4 regions of the Arthrobacter sp. TMP15 genome follow, and region 4 is predicted to be linked to each of the others. Evidence: riboswitches for the same ligand, from Rfam matches in the RefSeq annotation. Region 4 holds a riboswitch; each other region holds the start of a gene.
What was found. Region 4 has a riboswitch for S-adenosylmethionine ahead of AAFM46_RS00770 (DUF1737 domain-containing protein). Riboswitches for the same ligand answer to the same signal wherever they lie in the genome.
Positions count from the first base shown of each region.

Region 1: another riboswitch for S-adenosylmethionine. It lies ahead of AAFM46_RS05050 (bifunctional o-acetylhomoserine/o-acetylserine sulfhydrylase); the one in region 4 lies ahead of AAFM46_RS00770 (DUF1737 domain-containing protein).
Region 2: another riboswitch for S-adenosylmethionine. It lies ahead of AAFM46_RS11785 (aminotransferase class V-fold PLP-dependent enzyme); the one in region 4 lies ahead of AAFM46_RS00770 (DUF1737 domain-containing protein).
Region 3: another riboswitch for S-adenosylmethionine. It lies ahead of AAFM46_RS03320 (hypothetical protein); the one in region 4 lies ahead of AAFM46_RS00770 (DUF1737 domain-containing protein).

Region 1 is NZ_CP154262.1:1,161,327-1,164,833, reverse strand. It holds gene AAFM46_RS05055 (homoserine O-acetyltransferase) at 1-555, opposite strand, end outside; gene AAFM46_RS05050 (bifunctional o-acetylhomoserine/o-acetylserine sulfhydrylase) at 565-1,887, opposite strand; SAM riboswitch class IV at 1,964-2,081, opposite strand; gene AAFM46_RS05045 (Tex family protein) at 2,367-3,507, opposite strand, start outside.
Region 2 is NZ_CP154262.1:2,634,061-2,637,567, reverse strand. It holds gene AAFM46_RS11785 (aminotransferase class V-fold PLP-dependent enzyme) at 1-1,274, opposite strand, end outside; SAM riboswitch class IV at 1,319-1,432, opposite strand; gene hisN (histidinol-phosphatase) at 1,520-2,335, opposite strand; gene rsgA (ribosome small subunit-dependent GTPase A) at 2,419-3,507, opposite strand, start outside.
Region 3 is NZ_CP154262.1:746,754-750,260, reverse strand. It holds gene AAFM46_RS03330 (helix-turn-helix domain-containing protein) at 1-186, opposite strand, end outside; gene AAFM46_RS03325 (sodium:solute symporter) at 337-1,860, shown strand; SAM riboswitch class IV at 1,953-2,064, shown strand; gene AAFM46_RS03320 (hypothetical protein) at 2,078-2,362, shown strand; gene AAFM46_RS03315 (lipoyl domain-containing protein) at 2,383-2,625, opposite strand; gene AAFM46_RS03310 (hypothetical protein) at 2,727-2,870, opposite strand; gene AAFM46_RS03305 (VIT1/CCC1 transporter family protein) at 3,023-3,507, shown strand, end outside.
Region 4 is NZ_CP154262.1:174,168-177,674, reverse strand. It holds gene AAFM46_RS00785 (DUF308 domain-containing protein) at 1-129, shown strand, start outside; gene AAFM46_RS00780 (aminodeoxychorismate lyase) at 139-1,029, shown strand; gene AAFM46_RS00775 (Pr6Pr family membrane protein) at 1,026-1,661, opposite strand; SAM riboswitch class IV at 1,774-1,894, shown strand; gene AAFM46_RS00770 (DUF1737 domain-containing protein) at 1,986-2,246, shown strand; gene AAFM46_RS00765 (rhodanese-like domain-containing protein) at 2,243-2,635, shown strand; gene AAFM46_RS00760 (O-succinylhomoserine sulfhydrylase) at 2,698-3,507, shown strand, end outside.

The sequences.
Region 1 (3,507 bases), 990 kb from region 4:
CAAAGCTCGGGCGCCCCCCATGGAACCGCCAATGACAGCATGCCAGGAAGTGACACCGAGTTTATCCGCCAAACTGGCTTCCGCACGGACGGAGTCCCGAATGGTGATGAATGGGAAGCGGGAACCATAGGGCTTCCCGTCCCCGGCAATGCTGGAGGGTCCCGTGGTTCCGTAGCAGCCCCCCACCATATTCGCGCAGAGAACAAAGTATTTGTCCGTATCAATGACGGCACCGGGTCCAACCAGGCCTTCCCACCAGCCGTCCTCCTCGGAGTCACCCCGGCTTACGTGGGTGCTTCCCGTGAGTGCGTGCTGGATGAGTACCGCGTTATCACCCGCTTCGTTGAGTGTTCCCCAGCTTTCAAAGGCCACTGTTACCGACGGTAATGCCCCCCCTGCTTCAAGTGCCAGAGCGCCTATGTGAACCGAACGCAGTACACCTCCGCCCTGGCCAACGGCAGCTGAGAAGGAACTCCCGGCGCGCCCCGCTGAACTGGTTTCCGCATCTGTTGGAGCTGCGTTCGCCAGCCCTGCCCCTCTCATCACGTGACTCACATGGCTCACTCAGCTCACGGAAGACTTAGCAGCGCGAAACCCTGCCTCAAGGTCGGCAATGATGTCAGCAACATTTTCCAGCCCCACAGACAGTCGCACCAGGCCCGGGCGCACTCCGGCGGCAAGTTGCTGCTCGGGTGAAAGCTGCGCGTGGGTGGTGGACGCCGGGTGGATAACCAGGGAGCGGACATCGCCAAGGTTGGCAACGTGGGAGTGAAGTTCCAAGCCGTCAACGAAGCGCTGGCCGGCTTCCGCTCCACCCACGATGTCAAAGGAGATGATGGCACCGATGCCGTTGGGGGCGTACTTGCGTCCGCGCTCAAACCACGGGCTCGATGGGATGCCGGCATAGGCAACAGCCTCAACATTTGCATTACTTTCAAGCCACTGCGCAACACTCACGGCGTTGCTGACATGGCGCTCAACGCGCAGGCTCAGTGTCTCAATGCCTTGGGCGATGAGGAAAGCATTGAACGGGGAGATAGCGGAACCGAGATCGCGAAGCAGTTGCACTCGCGCCTTGAGGATGAAAGCCAGGTTTGCCCCAAGTGCACACCCCACGCCGAGGTCCCGGGCGTAGACCAGCCCGTTATAGCTCTCATCCGGGGTGTTGAATCCCGGGAACCTCTCAGGATTGGCGGCAAAGTCAAAGGTGCCGCCATCAACAATGACGCCGCCAATCGCAGTACCATGACCGCCCAAGTACTTGGTAGCTGAGTGGATGACAATATCGGCACCCCATTCCAGCGGTCGGAGCAGGTATGGAGTAGCCAAGGTGTTGTCCACAATCAGCGGCACGCCTGCTTCGTGGGCAATGGTGCTGATGTTTTCCAAATCAAGCACGTCTTGGCGGGGGTTGGAGACAGTTTCACCAAAGAATGCTTTGGTGTTCGGACGCACAGCGGAACGCCATTCATCCAGGTTGTCTGGATCGGAGACGAAGGTTACCTCGATCCCGAGTCGCTTCAGCGTGTGGGCCAGTAGGTTGAAAGTGCCGCCGTAGACGCTGGGGCTGGAAACAATGTGATCCCCGGCGTCGGCCACGTTGAGGATGGCAAGGGTGGTTGCCGCCTGGCCAGAAGACAGCAGCAGCGCCGCAACTCCGCCCTCAAGACTGGCAATCCGCTGCTCCACGGCATCGGTGGTGGGGTTGCCAATACGAGTGTAAATTGGCTCCAGCTCAGTCAGAGCAAACCGTGCGGCGGCACTTTCCGCTGACGGGAAGACAAACGAGGTGGTCTGGTAGATGGGCAATGCCCGTGCACCAGTTGTGACATCCGGCTGCTGACCTACGTGGATCTGACGAGTTTCAAATGACCAACCGTTACTCATGGATGGGTTCCTTCATACTAGGGGCCGTCCGTGAAACCCTCCGGCGCATACGGCTCGGAAGGGCCTTGGAATCTATGGCCCGCGCTTGCACCGTAAACCGGTCGGTTCGGTGCCAGGTCTTCACCCGGGGCACCCCACCGCGGATGGAGGGTTGCCGGTCAGCAAGCCGGGGCTATCAGCTGACACTCATGACCTACATCCAGTGTGAAAGAATCCCCGCATCATCGCAAGATTATGACCGGTTTGTGACTTTTTGCGAAGATTTGCTTGATTTTTGGGCGATAAGAGGAAGTTCACTGAACTAGTGAGAGATTTTTCGGGCAACAACCGCCCGAATCGTTTAAGCAGCTCCTGTGGGTGTTTGCCCAAAACACCCGCACGAGCTGCTTAACGGATTGGGGATTGCTCGTTTCCTAGTGTTCCTGCTAGTGTTCCTGCTCCTGCCCCTGTTCCTTCTCCTGCTCCTGCTCCTGCCCCTGCTACTTTCCCAAACCTGCGCGCCGGAGCGCTTCGGCCATAGCCGTGTTTGCGCTGCTCGGAGCTGCCCCCGGAGCCAAGTTGGGCTTGGGCTTATGTCCTCGAGGCTGAGCAGTAGCGCCAGCCTCGGATGTGCCGGCTGGATTTCTGGCTCCTGGGTTTCTGGCCCCTGGGTTTCTGACCCCAGGGTTTCTGGCTCCTGATCTGGCTCCAGGCCTGCCATCAGGTCTGGTGTCAGACTTGGCGGCTGTGTCATCCAGGCGCAGCGTCAAGGAAATACGCTTACGCTCGGGCTCCACTTCAAGGACCTTCACGCGAACCACTTGGCCGGATTTAACCACTGTGTGCGGGTCAGACACAAAGGAATTACTCATGGCTGAGACATGTACAAGTCCGTCTTGGTGCACACCAATGTCAACGAAGGCACCAAATGCGGCAACATTGGACACTGTTCCCTCAAGGATCATGCCGGGGAGCAAATCGGTGATTTTTTCAATGCCATCTGTAAACGTTGCCGTTTCGAAGCGGGGCCGGGGGTCACGGCCGGGCTTTTGCAGCTCCGCAACAATGTCCTGCACAGTGGGCAGCCCAAAGCTGCCGTCAACGAAGTCGGCCGGGTTCACCGTTGCGGCACCAACAACCCCGCCTGTCACATCCTTTGCCGAAGCCCCCACCGCACCAAGAATTTTCCGTGCCACACCATACGCTTCAGGGTGCACGCTAGAGGCGTCAAGTGGCTCCGCTCCCCCGGTAATACGCAAGAATCCGGCACACTGCTCAAAGGCCTTCGGTCCGAGCCTGGCCACTTTGAGCAGGTCCCGCCGCTTGGCGAAAGGGCCATGTTCGTTCCTGTAAGCCACAATGTTCTCACTCAGAAGCGGCCCCACCCCCGCCACTCTGGCCAAGAGTGCAGGTGAAGCCATATTCAAGTCCACACCCACAGCGTTCACACAGTCCTCAACAACTGCGCCCAAGGAGCGTTCAAGTTTGGCAGGGGTGAGATCGTGCTGATACTGACCCACCCCGATGGACTTCGGATCGATCTTAACCAACTCTGCCAAGGGATCCTGCAGGCGACGGGCAATGGAAACAGCTCCGCGTAGGGTGACATCCATACCCGGCAGCTCAGCACTAGCCAGCGCG
Region 2 (3,507 bases), 1.1 Mb from region 4:
GTCGTGATGCCGTCAAGGAGTCGCTGAGAGTCCTCCACACGTGAGCCCACCCCAAAACTGGCCCGGAGCGAGCCTGATGGAAGTCCCAGCCTGTTGAGCAGCGGATGTGCACAGAATTTACCGTCACGGACACCCACACCGTGTTCTGCCGATAAGTACGCGGCGACCAATCCGGCGTCGTACCCGGTAATGGAGAAGTTGACGACGCCGATGCTGCCGCAGTCTGGGTGCGAGTGCGCATCACTGAACAGGGAGTGAACATTAACACCCGCTATGTTGTTCAGGCCAGTGACAAGGTGCTTGCGCAGGAGTTGTTCGTGGTTGTGCCAGTCCAAGGGGTCAAGGGAGCCCAAAATAGCCGCGGCTTTGGCCAGTGTGGCGGCGCCCAAAACATTGGGGGAGCCGGCCTCATGCCGGGCAGGGCCATCGGTCCAGGTGACGGATTCAAGCCGAACCTCTTTCACGGCACCCCCGCCGGCCAGGTGGGGCGTGCCGGCATCGAGCCAGTCGCGGCGTCCTACCAGCACTCCAGCCCCAAAAGGTGCGTAGAGTTTATGCCCGGAGAAAGCCAAGTAATCGATTCCGCTAGCGGACAGATCAATGCGGCGGTGCGGTGCCAGCTGAGCGGCGTCCACAACAATGCGCGCCCCGTACCGGTGTGCCAAGGCGGCCAGCTCGTTCACGGGAAGGACTTCCCCGGTGACGTTGGAGGCGCCAGCAACCGCCAGCAGAAGCACATTACCTGCACGCAATTGTGTTTCTACCCGGGCCAAGGTCGAGGCGATGCTGTCGGCCGCCACAACGGAACGGTGTGGCAGGCCCTGCCATGGCAGCAGGTTGGCATGGTGTTCGATGTCCAGGTAAAGCACCTCACCGTGAAGGTTGGAGCGGCCATCGGCATACCCGAGGCGCTTCAAGACGCTTTCCACACACGTTGCCAAAAGGTTTAACGAATCTGTGGTGTTTCGGGTGAAAATAACCAAATCATCAGAGCGTGCACCCACAAAATCCGCCACAATCCTCCGCGCGTTCTCATAAGCTGAGGTGCTGACCTGGGAGGCGAAGCCGGCTCCTCGGTGCACGCTGGCGTAATAGGGCAGCACCTCGTTCAAGTGGGCCGCTACCTCGTTGATGGCCGGTGCGGAGGCTGCGTAGTCAAGGTTGGCGTAGCGCACATGCCCGCCGTGGATCAGGGGAGCCTGCAATTCATCACCCACAACGGGCAACAACGGCGATTCTATGAGGGAGTTTTTTTCCAACAGGGCGTTGCTCATCAAGGATTCCTTCGACGGAAGGACGCCTGGGGGGGGTGCCAAGCAGTCCGCGCTTGCCAAAACCGTTCCGGTCTGGCCAGGTCGTCACCCGGGGCACCCCGCCGCGAAAGGAGGGTTGCCGGCCAGCAAACCGGGGTTTAGCGCTGGCACTCGTGACCTATGCACAAGAGATTAGCCCAAGAAATCAGATAGTGCATTTGTTACGTTACATAAAGCGCCGCACTCACCTGCGCAACCTCGAAAAGTTAACCCAGCAAGTCATCCCAATTGGGATTCAAGCGTCGCAGCACCTCGGTGTGCAAAATGGAGTTGGTCGCCAGGGCATTGCCGCCAAAGGGGCCGTCTGCGCCCTCTAAAGAGGTGAAGCGGCCACCGGCCTCTGTGACGATAGGAACCAGTGCGGCCATATCGTATAGGTTCAGTTCGGGCTCACAGGCAATGTCCACACTGCCTTCGGCCACCATGCAGTAAGACCAAAAATCGCCGTAGGCCCGGGTACGCCAGACGTCGTCGGTAAGTGAGATGAACTCGTCGCGGTTGCCGCGCTCCGCCCAGCCTGTCAGAGACGAGTAGGACAAGGAGGCGTCCTTGAGCTCCGCGACGTTGGAGACCCGGATGCGTGTTGCAGCGGCAAGGGATTTGCCCATGTAAGCTCCTGTGCCCTGAGCCGCCCACCAACGTTTACCCAGTGCCGGGGCGCTGACAAGGCCCACAACCGGGACGCCTTCCTCAACCAGGGCAATCAGTGTGGCCCAGACCGGGACGCCGCGCATAAAGTTCTTGGTGCCGTCGATGGGGTCAATAATCCAGCGTCGTGACCCATGCCCGCTGCTGCCAAATTCCTCGCCCAACACGGCATCGCGTGGGCGCACTCTGGAGAGCTGGCTCCGGATGGACTCCTCGGCAGCCTTGTCCGCATCGGTCACAGGTGTCAGGTCAGGCTTGGTTTCAACTCTCAGATCGAGGGCCTTGAAACGGGACATGGTCAGCGAATCCACGCTGTCTGCAAGAACATGCGCCAGGCGAAGGTCATCGTTATACGTTTGGGGTGCGATCGTCATACGCTTCACGCTATCTGTAGTGAGAGAAAAATCCGGGATGACGCGTAGTGGCAGCGACCCCAAAAGCAGAGGCAGCCAAAGAGTTACTCTATGCTGCCCAGTTCTTTCGCCTCGGCACGGCCTTCAGTTCTATCGCTTGTCCCTAGCAGGCGGCGCAAGGAAGCAAGGCGGGCGCCTCCGGCGTCACCGGCAAACCCTGCAGCCACATAGGGGTCCAAGCCGCAATTGACGGCTACGCTGTTGTGCTTGCAGCCCCGTTCGCAGTTGTCGGTGCCGGGTTGTAAGTCAGGGAAGGCGGCCAAAATTCTGTCCGGATTCACATGGGCTAAACCAAAGGACCGGATGCCTGGGGTATCAATGATCCATGACCCTGGTACGCCGCCTTGGAGCTGCAGTGCCAAGGCTGAGGAGGATGTGTGCCGTCCACGGCCCGTGACGGCATTCACGCCACCGGTGGCTCGTTGTGAACCGGTCAGTGCATTGACCATGGTCGATTTTCCGACGCCTGAGTGACCCACCATCACGCTGACCTTGCCGTCAAGGTAGCCATGCAGCTGGGCAACAGCACCGCCGGCAAGCAGAGCGGAGTCGCCGTCGTCGCTGCGGGCGTCAATACCCGAGGCGCCATCGGCAGCTGTTCGGCTGATAATGACAGTCATTTCCAAGTGCTCGTAGTTGGCCAGCAGCTCGGCTGGATCCTTGATGTCGGTTTTGGTGATCAGGAGCAGGGGAGAGATGCCTGAGTCATAGGCGGCAACCAGCGCCCTGTCGATAAATCCGGTGCGGGGTTCGGGGTTGGCCGCTGCCACAACAATCACAAGCTGATCGGCGTTGGCCACCACCACCCGCTCCACGGGGTCGGTGTCATCGGCACTTCGACGCAGCAGGGTGCGGCGTTCCTCCACACGGACCAGCCGGGCCAGCGTGTCAGGTTTGCCCGTCACATCGCCTACCAGCGCAACAAAGTCACCGGCCACCACTGGATTGCGGCGAAGTTCCCTTGCCCGCGCGGCAATGAGGATGCGTTCAGTGGGTAAATCTTCGTCCACAATGGCCGTGTATCTGCCACGGTCAACCGTCACGATCCGGCCAATGACTGCATCCTCGTGGGCGGGTCTGTCCTTGGTTCTTGGCCGGCTGCCCTTCTTATTTGCCCTGACCCGGACATCAGA
Region 3 (3,507 bases), 570 kb from region 4:
CAGCGTCACAAGGGAGGCCACACTTGGTGAGGTGAGATCGCGCTCGACCCTGCTAAGGAACCCTTTTGTCAGTCCCGTCGCGTTAGCCACTTGCTCAATCGTTAGTCGCTGATCCTGGCGAGCGGCGCGAATGCGCGATCCAATGGCAACGGGACCGGTACTTGGTTCCACGTGCAAAGCTTTCATTAGCGGCTCCTTTGACACCACGGCTGCCGCTTGCTCTCAAGCTGCACTTTGACTGTAACTGCAGTCACAGTTTAGCCTAATAGACAACAAGTGTTGCTTAAGAGGCAATATTTCGGGGGATTACTACTACTTCGCACTCTGGAGCATCACATGGACTTAAACATTGCCATAGTCGTCTTATATTTGGTGGCCATGCTGGCCTTTGGTTGGTGGGGAAAGTCGCGGACCAAAAATAATAGCGACTTCCTGGTGGCCGGCCGTCGATTAGGACCATTCCTCTACACAGGAACCATGGCCGCCGTGGTGCTCGGTGGCGCCTCCACAGTAGGAGGCGTGGGCCTCGGTTACAAGTTCGGCATCTCCGGTATGTGGCTGGTCATTGCCATCGGTGTTGGCGTGTTACTGCTCAGCCTGCTATTTGCCCCCACCCTGCAAAAGTTGAAGATCTACACAGTCTCACAGATGCTCAGCCTGCGTTACGGTCAAGAGAGCACCAAGTTCTCAGGCATAGTCATGCTCGCCTACACCATCATGATCTCGGCAACCTCTACAGGAGCCTATGCCACCATCTTTGTGGTCCTCTTCGGCTGGGACCGCTGGCTGGCTATCGCTGTAGGTGGAGCGATTGTGTTGCTGTACTCCACGATTGGCGGCATGTGGTCAATCACCCTCGCTGACCAGGTTCAGTTCATCATCAAGACCGTGGGTATCTTCTTGCTCATGCTGCCCTTCGCTTGGAACGCGGCAGGCGGCCTTGACGGCATCCGTGACCGCGTTGATGCGAGCTTCTTCCAGTGGGATGGAATCGGCGTCCAAACAATCATCACCTACTTTGTGGTCTACACCCTGGGGATGCTCATCGGTCAGGACATTTGGCAGCGCGTCTTCACCGCCCGCACCCCCGAAGTTGCCCGCTGGGGCGGTGCCACCGCCGGTATCTACTGCATCCTTTACGGTATTGCTGGCGCATTGATCGGAATGGCAGCATTTGTTGCGCTGCCCACCATTGACATTGCCAACCTGGGCAAGGATGTTGTTTACGCAGAAGTCGCCACCCAGTTACTGCCCCTGGGCATTGGTGGCATCGTCATGGCCGCGGCTGTGGCCGCCATGATGTCCACAGCATCCGGCTCACTCATTGCCGCAGCGACAGTTGCCCGCAAAGACGTTGTCCCCTACGTTGCCAGCTGGTTCGGCAAGAAAATTGACACCTCAGATTCGGCCAACCCGGAGCACGATGTTAACGCCAACCGTGCCTACGTCCTGGGCTTGGGTGTCCTCGTGGTTTTGATTTCCATTGTGGTCAACGACGTGGTCTTCGCGTTGACAATCGCCTACGACATTCTGGTTGGCGGTCTGCTCGTTGCCATCATCGGCGGCCTTGTTTGGAAGCGCGGTACCGGTCTTGGAGCTGCCTGGTCAATGGCAGTTGGCAGCGTAGTCACCATTGCCATGCTGGTGCTGTTCGCCACCGGAGTCATCTTCAGCGAAGACGGAATCTACGCCAACGAGCCCATCTACATTGGCTTGGCATCATCATTGCTTGTTTATGTTGTGGTCTCCCTGCTGACCCCGCGCACACCCGATCACATTCGCAAGGCTTGGGATGACCGACTCGCCGCAGCCGTCACAGACACCAACTCGGATGAAGTAGGCGCCCAGCTACAGAAGTAACAGCTCTTCTCCAGAGTACGACGGCGGTTGGTGACTAACATTTATTACCTCACCTGCCGCCGTCGTACTTTAAAGCGGTAGTCTGGAGCCAGCTTCATGAGATGCGATGCCAAGCTCCGACTTATCGCGCACCTTCCCCATGCTTCAAGGGTGGTTCGGATGAGGAAGTGACCGGCGGAAAATCTTCGCGGGTAAGAGCAAGCCAAAGGCATCCACCATGATTGCTACCTCCGTAGTCCCCGCATCACGTCAGCCGCCCACACGCCCTTCCGGCATCTCGGTTCTGCCCGCCGTGGACGTTATTCTGGGTTCTGTCACCTTCGCCACGCCCGGCGGCTACCACCGCTATCAGTGTCCGGCCCCAGAAGAGTTGGCCAATGCGCTGGCCCACGCAGTCCGCCCGGCTCAGTGGATTCCGGAAATAGGCACCCTGGTGATCACAGTTGCACAGACTCGGGTCAAAGCCGGGCGCCGGATAGGCTTTGGGCTCACAGCACACTAAGCCGCCAGTGACCCATAACGCTAGGGGTTTGGCCATTCAATGCTGACGATGACTGATCCCTGCTGTACTTCATCGCCTTCTGCTACCCGCAGCCTCACCGTGCCAGCGGCGGGCGCGTAAATCTCGGCGTCGATCTTATTGATGGCGATTTCGGCGAGTAATTGTTTTTCAGCAACCATCTCACCATCTGCAACGTGCCAGGTTGCCAGCACACCAGGCTCAGTTGCATCTCCTGTCATCATGGGAAAGAGGACTTCATTCACTTCGCTACCGCCTTTTCGAACCGTGGTCCCGATGCGCGGGGCCCATTGGCATCACAGCCTATGCGAGTTCACAGCCGAAAGTAATGGCGGGGCGTGCGGAGCTATTTCTTGTTCTTCGCTGCGGTTACTGCTGCTGCCCAGCTCGCGCCCAAGCCGGCACTAATGGTTGATGCCATGACCATCATGCCGGCGTTGGACTTGACCAGCCCGGCGATGAAGAGGGCCACCCTGCAAGCCAGTCCCATGGCGTTGCATCAACTGCACGAAAATACTTTCTATAATTTGTTTCTTGTGGGGGTAACTTCCGGGATCCCGAAACTTTTTCGCTAGGACTACCGGCCGGAAATCAGCCCGGATCCGGGCTACAGTAAGGGCTGACTTTAAGGAGTACGCCCACGTGTCTGAACCTATCCCCACACCAGCGCAGATCAAGCGGTGGCGCCAGTATTTGGCCGATGAGCGCGCCGAGGCTGCCGTCTACCGCGACCTGGCCAAGCGCCGTGACGGTGAAGAAAAGCTGATCCTGCTGGCGCTGGCCACAGCGGAAGGCCGCCACGAGAAACACTGGCTGGACTTACTCGGCGAGCATGTTGGCCCCCCTAGGCGTTCCTCAAATCGCAACCAAGTATTGGGTTTTCTGGCCCGCCGTTTCGGCTCTGTATTTGTGCTTGCCCTAGCGCAGCGTTCGGAATCAAGATCACCCTACGCAAGCGATGCTGACGCCACTGATGCCATGGCAGCCGATGAGTCAATCCATGAAGAAGTAATTCGTGGGCTCTCCGCCAGGGGCCGCACCAGGCTCTCCGGTTCTTTTCGGGCTGCCGTTTTTGGCGCCAATGACGGGCTCGTTAGCAACCTGTCGCTGGTGGTGGGCATGGCGGC
Region 4 (3,507 bases):
GTGCTGGCGGTTCCCGCTTGGACGGCCATGTGGTTGCTGCTGATGACTGCCATCATGTTGATCATTCTGGGCATAGTTGGTCTGGTTAGGGCGCTAACGTTCGGCAAGAAAATCACCCACACCCGCTAAACTCCGAACATGACAGTTTTGGTATTTTTGGACCCCGCCCATCCGGCAGGACGGTTGGCGGACGCCGCCTCGCCCACCATTTTGGCCACGGATCAGGGCGTCACCAGGGGAGATGGAATCTTCGAATCCCTCCTAGCCATTGACGGTGTCCCGCGCAAAATTCAGGCGCACCTTGACCGTTTTGCCGTATCCGCGAACACCATGAGCTTAGAGATACCCGCGGCAAAGGTATGGCAGGCGGCAATTACGACGGCGTTGCAGGCCTATGCTGGCGCCACCGACCAAGCCGTTGTGAAACTGGTAGCCACGCGTGGCCCCGAGGGAGCCAACACCGCCTCCGCTTGGGTGCAAGTCTCGGAAATTTCGCCAAAGCTGGCGCAACAAAGGGCCCAAGGTTTGGACGTTATTTTCTTGGAGCGTGGCTACGACAGCCAGATTGCCGCCCGCGCACCGTGGCTGCTGATGGGCGCTAAAACACTCTCCTACGCGCTCAACATGGCAGCCCTGCGGTATGCGCACCAGCAAGGTGCTGATGACGTGATCTTCACCAGCTCAGACGGATTGGTGTTGGAAGGCCCAACATCGTCGGTGCTTTTGGCCCACATTACAGATGAATTCGGTGCGCCCATCAAACGACTCATCACACCCCACTTAGACACGGGTATTTTGCCCGGCACCACCCAAGGGGCACTTTTTGCTGCTGCAAAGTCCGCCGGATGGGAGTTGGGATACGGCCCCGTTGCCCCAGCGGATTTGCTCGATGCAGACGCGGTGTGGCTCATCTCCAGCCTGCGCTTGTTGGCGCCGGTGAATACGATCGATGGCACGGAAATTGGTACCCCCAAGATCCGGGCAGAACTGAGCACCGAACTTGGGGAGCTATTGGCAAAAACCCTTTAGGTGGCACTAGCGACGGGCGCAATAGCGGGACGCAGCTTGTTTCCCAGCGCAATCATCAACACACTCATGATCACAAAAGTAACCGCGATGATCAGGCAGGTCAACAAAACTGCACCGTAGCCGCCGTCGTCCGGGTTCAGGAACGGGTAGGCATACCAGTTGGTAGCCGCCCCACGAATCAGCGAATACGCCAGGTACACGAGCGGGAACACCATGGCGATCCCAACTCTTTTCAAGGGAATCCGCTGGCGAGGCGGTTGGATCAGCCAGTCTGCCACCACAACCACGGGCATCACATAGTGCAGCCATGTGTTGATCCATGGAAGTAACGCACCCAAATCCACATCGCGCAGCAGCGCCTGAAAAACGATACCAACCAACGCCATGCACACCACCGAAATACAGCGCAACAGCTGCCACACCGGGCCTAATTCTTTCCCGCGCCACGTCAGCACGGACTCTACAACGAGGACGACGGCGGCGAAGATGTTTGAGAGGTTGGTGAAGTAGCTGAAGAAGTTCAGCACACTGAAGCCGTGGCCGGCATGGATGCCCAGTTGGATTCCTACGGCGGTGAGGGCCACCGCTCCAAACAGGAAGCGGATAGCAGCAAATGTGCGGTGCGAAGTCATGGTTTCATAGTGCCAGTACAGTGGGCCGCGTGTCTGTAGCGCAGCCGTCATGTTCCGCCACACTTCCCAGTTTTTAGTATTGGCAAGGGATCGGTGTGTTAGCTTCAAAGTGAGTAATGAGTGCCAGTGTCAAGCCCTGACTTGCTGGCCGGCAACCCTCTTTCCGGCGGGGTGCCTCAGGTGAATACTCGGCAAATCAAGCTATCAACGGCTTAAGTTTGCAAGCGTGGACGTAACTTGCAGCGTGTATTTAGGAGCTCAGTTTCTAACTACCTGCACAGCTCCCCCTTGCAGCCCTCCGGCCATTTGCAATGAGGAGAAATCATGTCCACTGACCCATCCAGCTTGGCCTACAGGCTCATTACAGGTCCCGATGACCGTTCCTTTTGTGAGCGCATCTCAACGGCCCTGGATGAGGGCTATGTTTTGCACGGGGGTCCTGCGCTCACCTTCGATGGCAGCTCCGTGATCTGCGCCCAAGCGCTCATCCTCCCGCAGGCCGTTGCCACCAGTGACGCCGCAGTGGCCACGGCAATAGACGAGCTGGATACAGAGTTGGCACTTCATGGAGAGGTCATCAAATGAGCTACGCAGGGGATTTGCCGCCGGTAACAGCATGGGAGCATGTGGCGGCCGGCGCTGTTCTGTTGGATGTGCGCACCCGCAGTGAATGGGAGCATATTGGTGTTCCCGATACTTCCGCCCTTAATACCGAGCCGCTTTTTATCCAATGGAACCTTGCCGACGGCAGCCACAACCCCGAATTTTTGGCGCAGCTACAGGCCGCGGTACCCCGTCAGGCACCCCTTGTGGTGCTGTGCCGTTCGGGCGCCCGCTCCATTGCCGCTGCCGAGGCTGCTACGGCCGTCGGCTACACGGCGTACAACGTCTTGGAAGGCTTCGAAGGCGTCCCCGACCCCTACGGCGACAGGGTGATCAACGGCTGGAAGAACCAACAACTACCCTGGCGCTGAACCGCCGTCGCACTTTATGACACGCCACTGAGAGACCACCAGCGAAAGCCAAGGATACATAATTGAGCAACTTTAACCAGCACGCAGCCACCTGGGCAGAGGACACCCAAGCCGTACGGGGCGGCCTTGACCGCAGCAATTTTCAAGAAACCTCCGAAGCCCTCTTTTTAAACTCCGGCTTTGTGTATGAATCGGCGGAAGCCGCAGAAGCCGCTTTCACCGGCGAAACGGAGAGGTTTGTGTACTCCCGGTATGGGAACCCCTCAGTGGCCACCTTTCAGGAACGGCTGCGACTGTTGGAAGGTAAAGAAGCTTGCTTTGCGACGGCGTCGGGAATGTCTGCTGTATTCACCGCCTTGGGTGCATTACTGGCGGCCGGGGACCGCGTGGTTGCCTCACGCTCGCTCTTTGGCTCCTGCTTTGTCATCCTTAACGAACTGCTGCCGCGTTGGGGAGTGGAGACCGTGTTTGTTGACGGACCCGATTTGGATCAGTGGCGAACCGCCCTCTCGGTTCCCACAACAGCTGTGTTCTTTGAATCCCCCTCAAACCCCATGCAAGAAATCATCGATGTAGCGGCTGTGTGCGATCTTGCCCATGCAGCCGGTGCGCAGGTGGTGGCCGATAACGTTTTCGCCACTCCTCTCCTACAACGCTGCGGGGACTTTGGTGCTGACATTATTGTGTACTCGGGCACCAAACATATTGATGGCCAGGGCCGGGTATTGGGTGGCGCCATCTTAGGTACCCAGGAATTCATCCAGGGCCCCGTCAAAAACCTGATGCGCCACACCGGACCGGCATTATCTGCCTTCAACGCCTGGGTGTTGACGAAGGGGCTGGAGACTATGAGTTTGCGCGTTTCACATTCA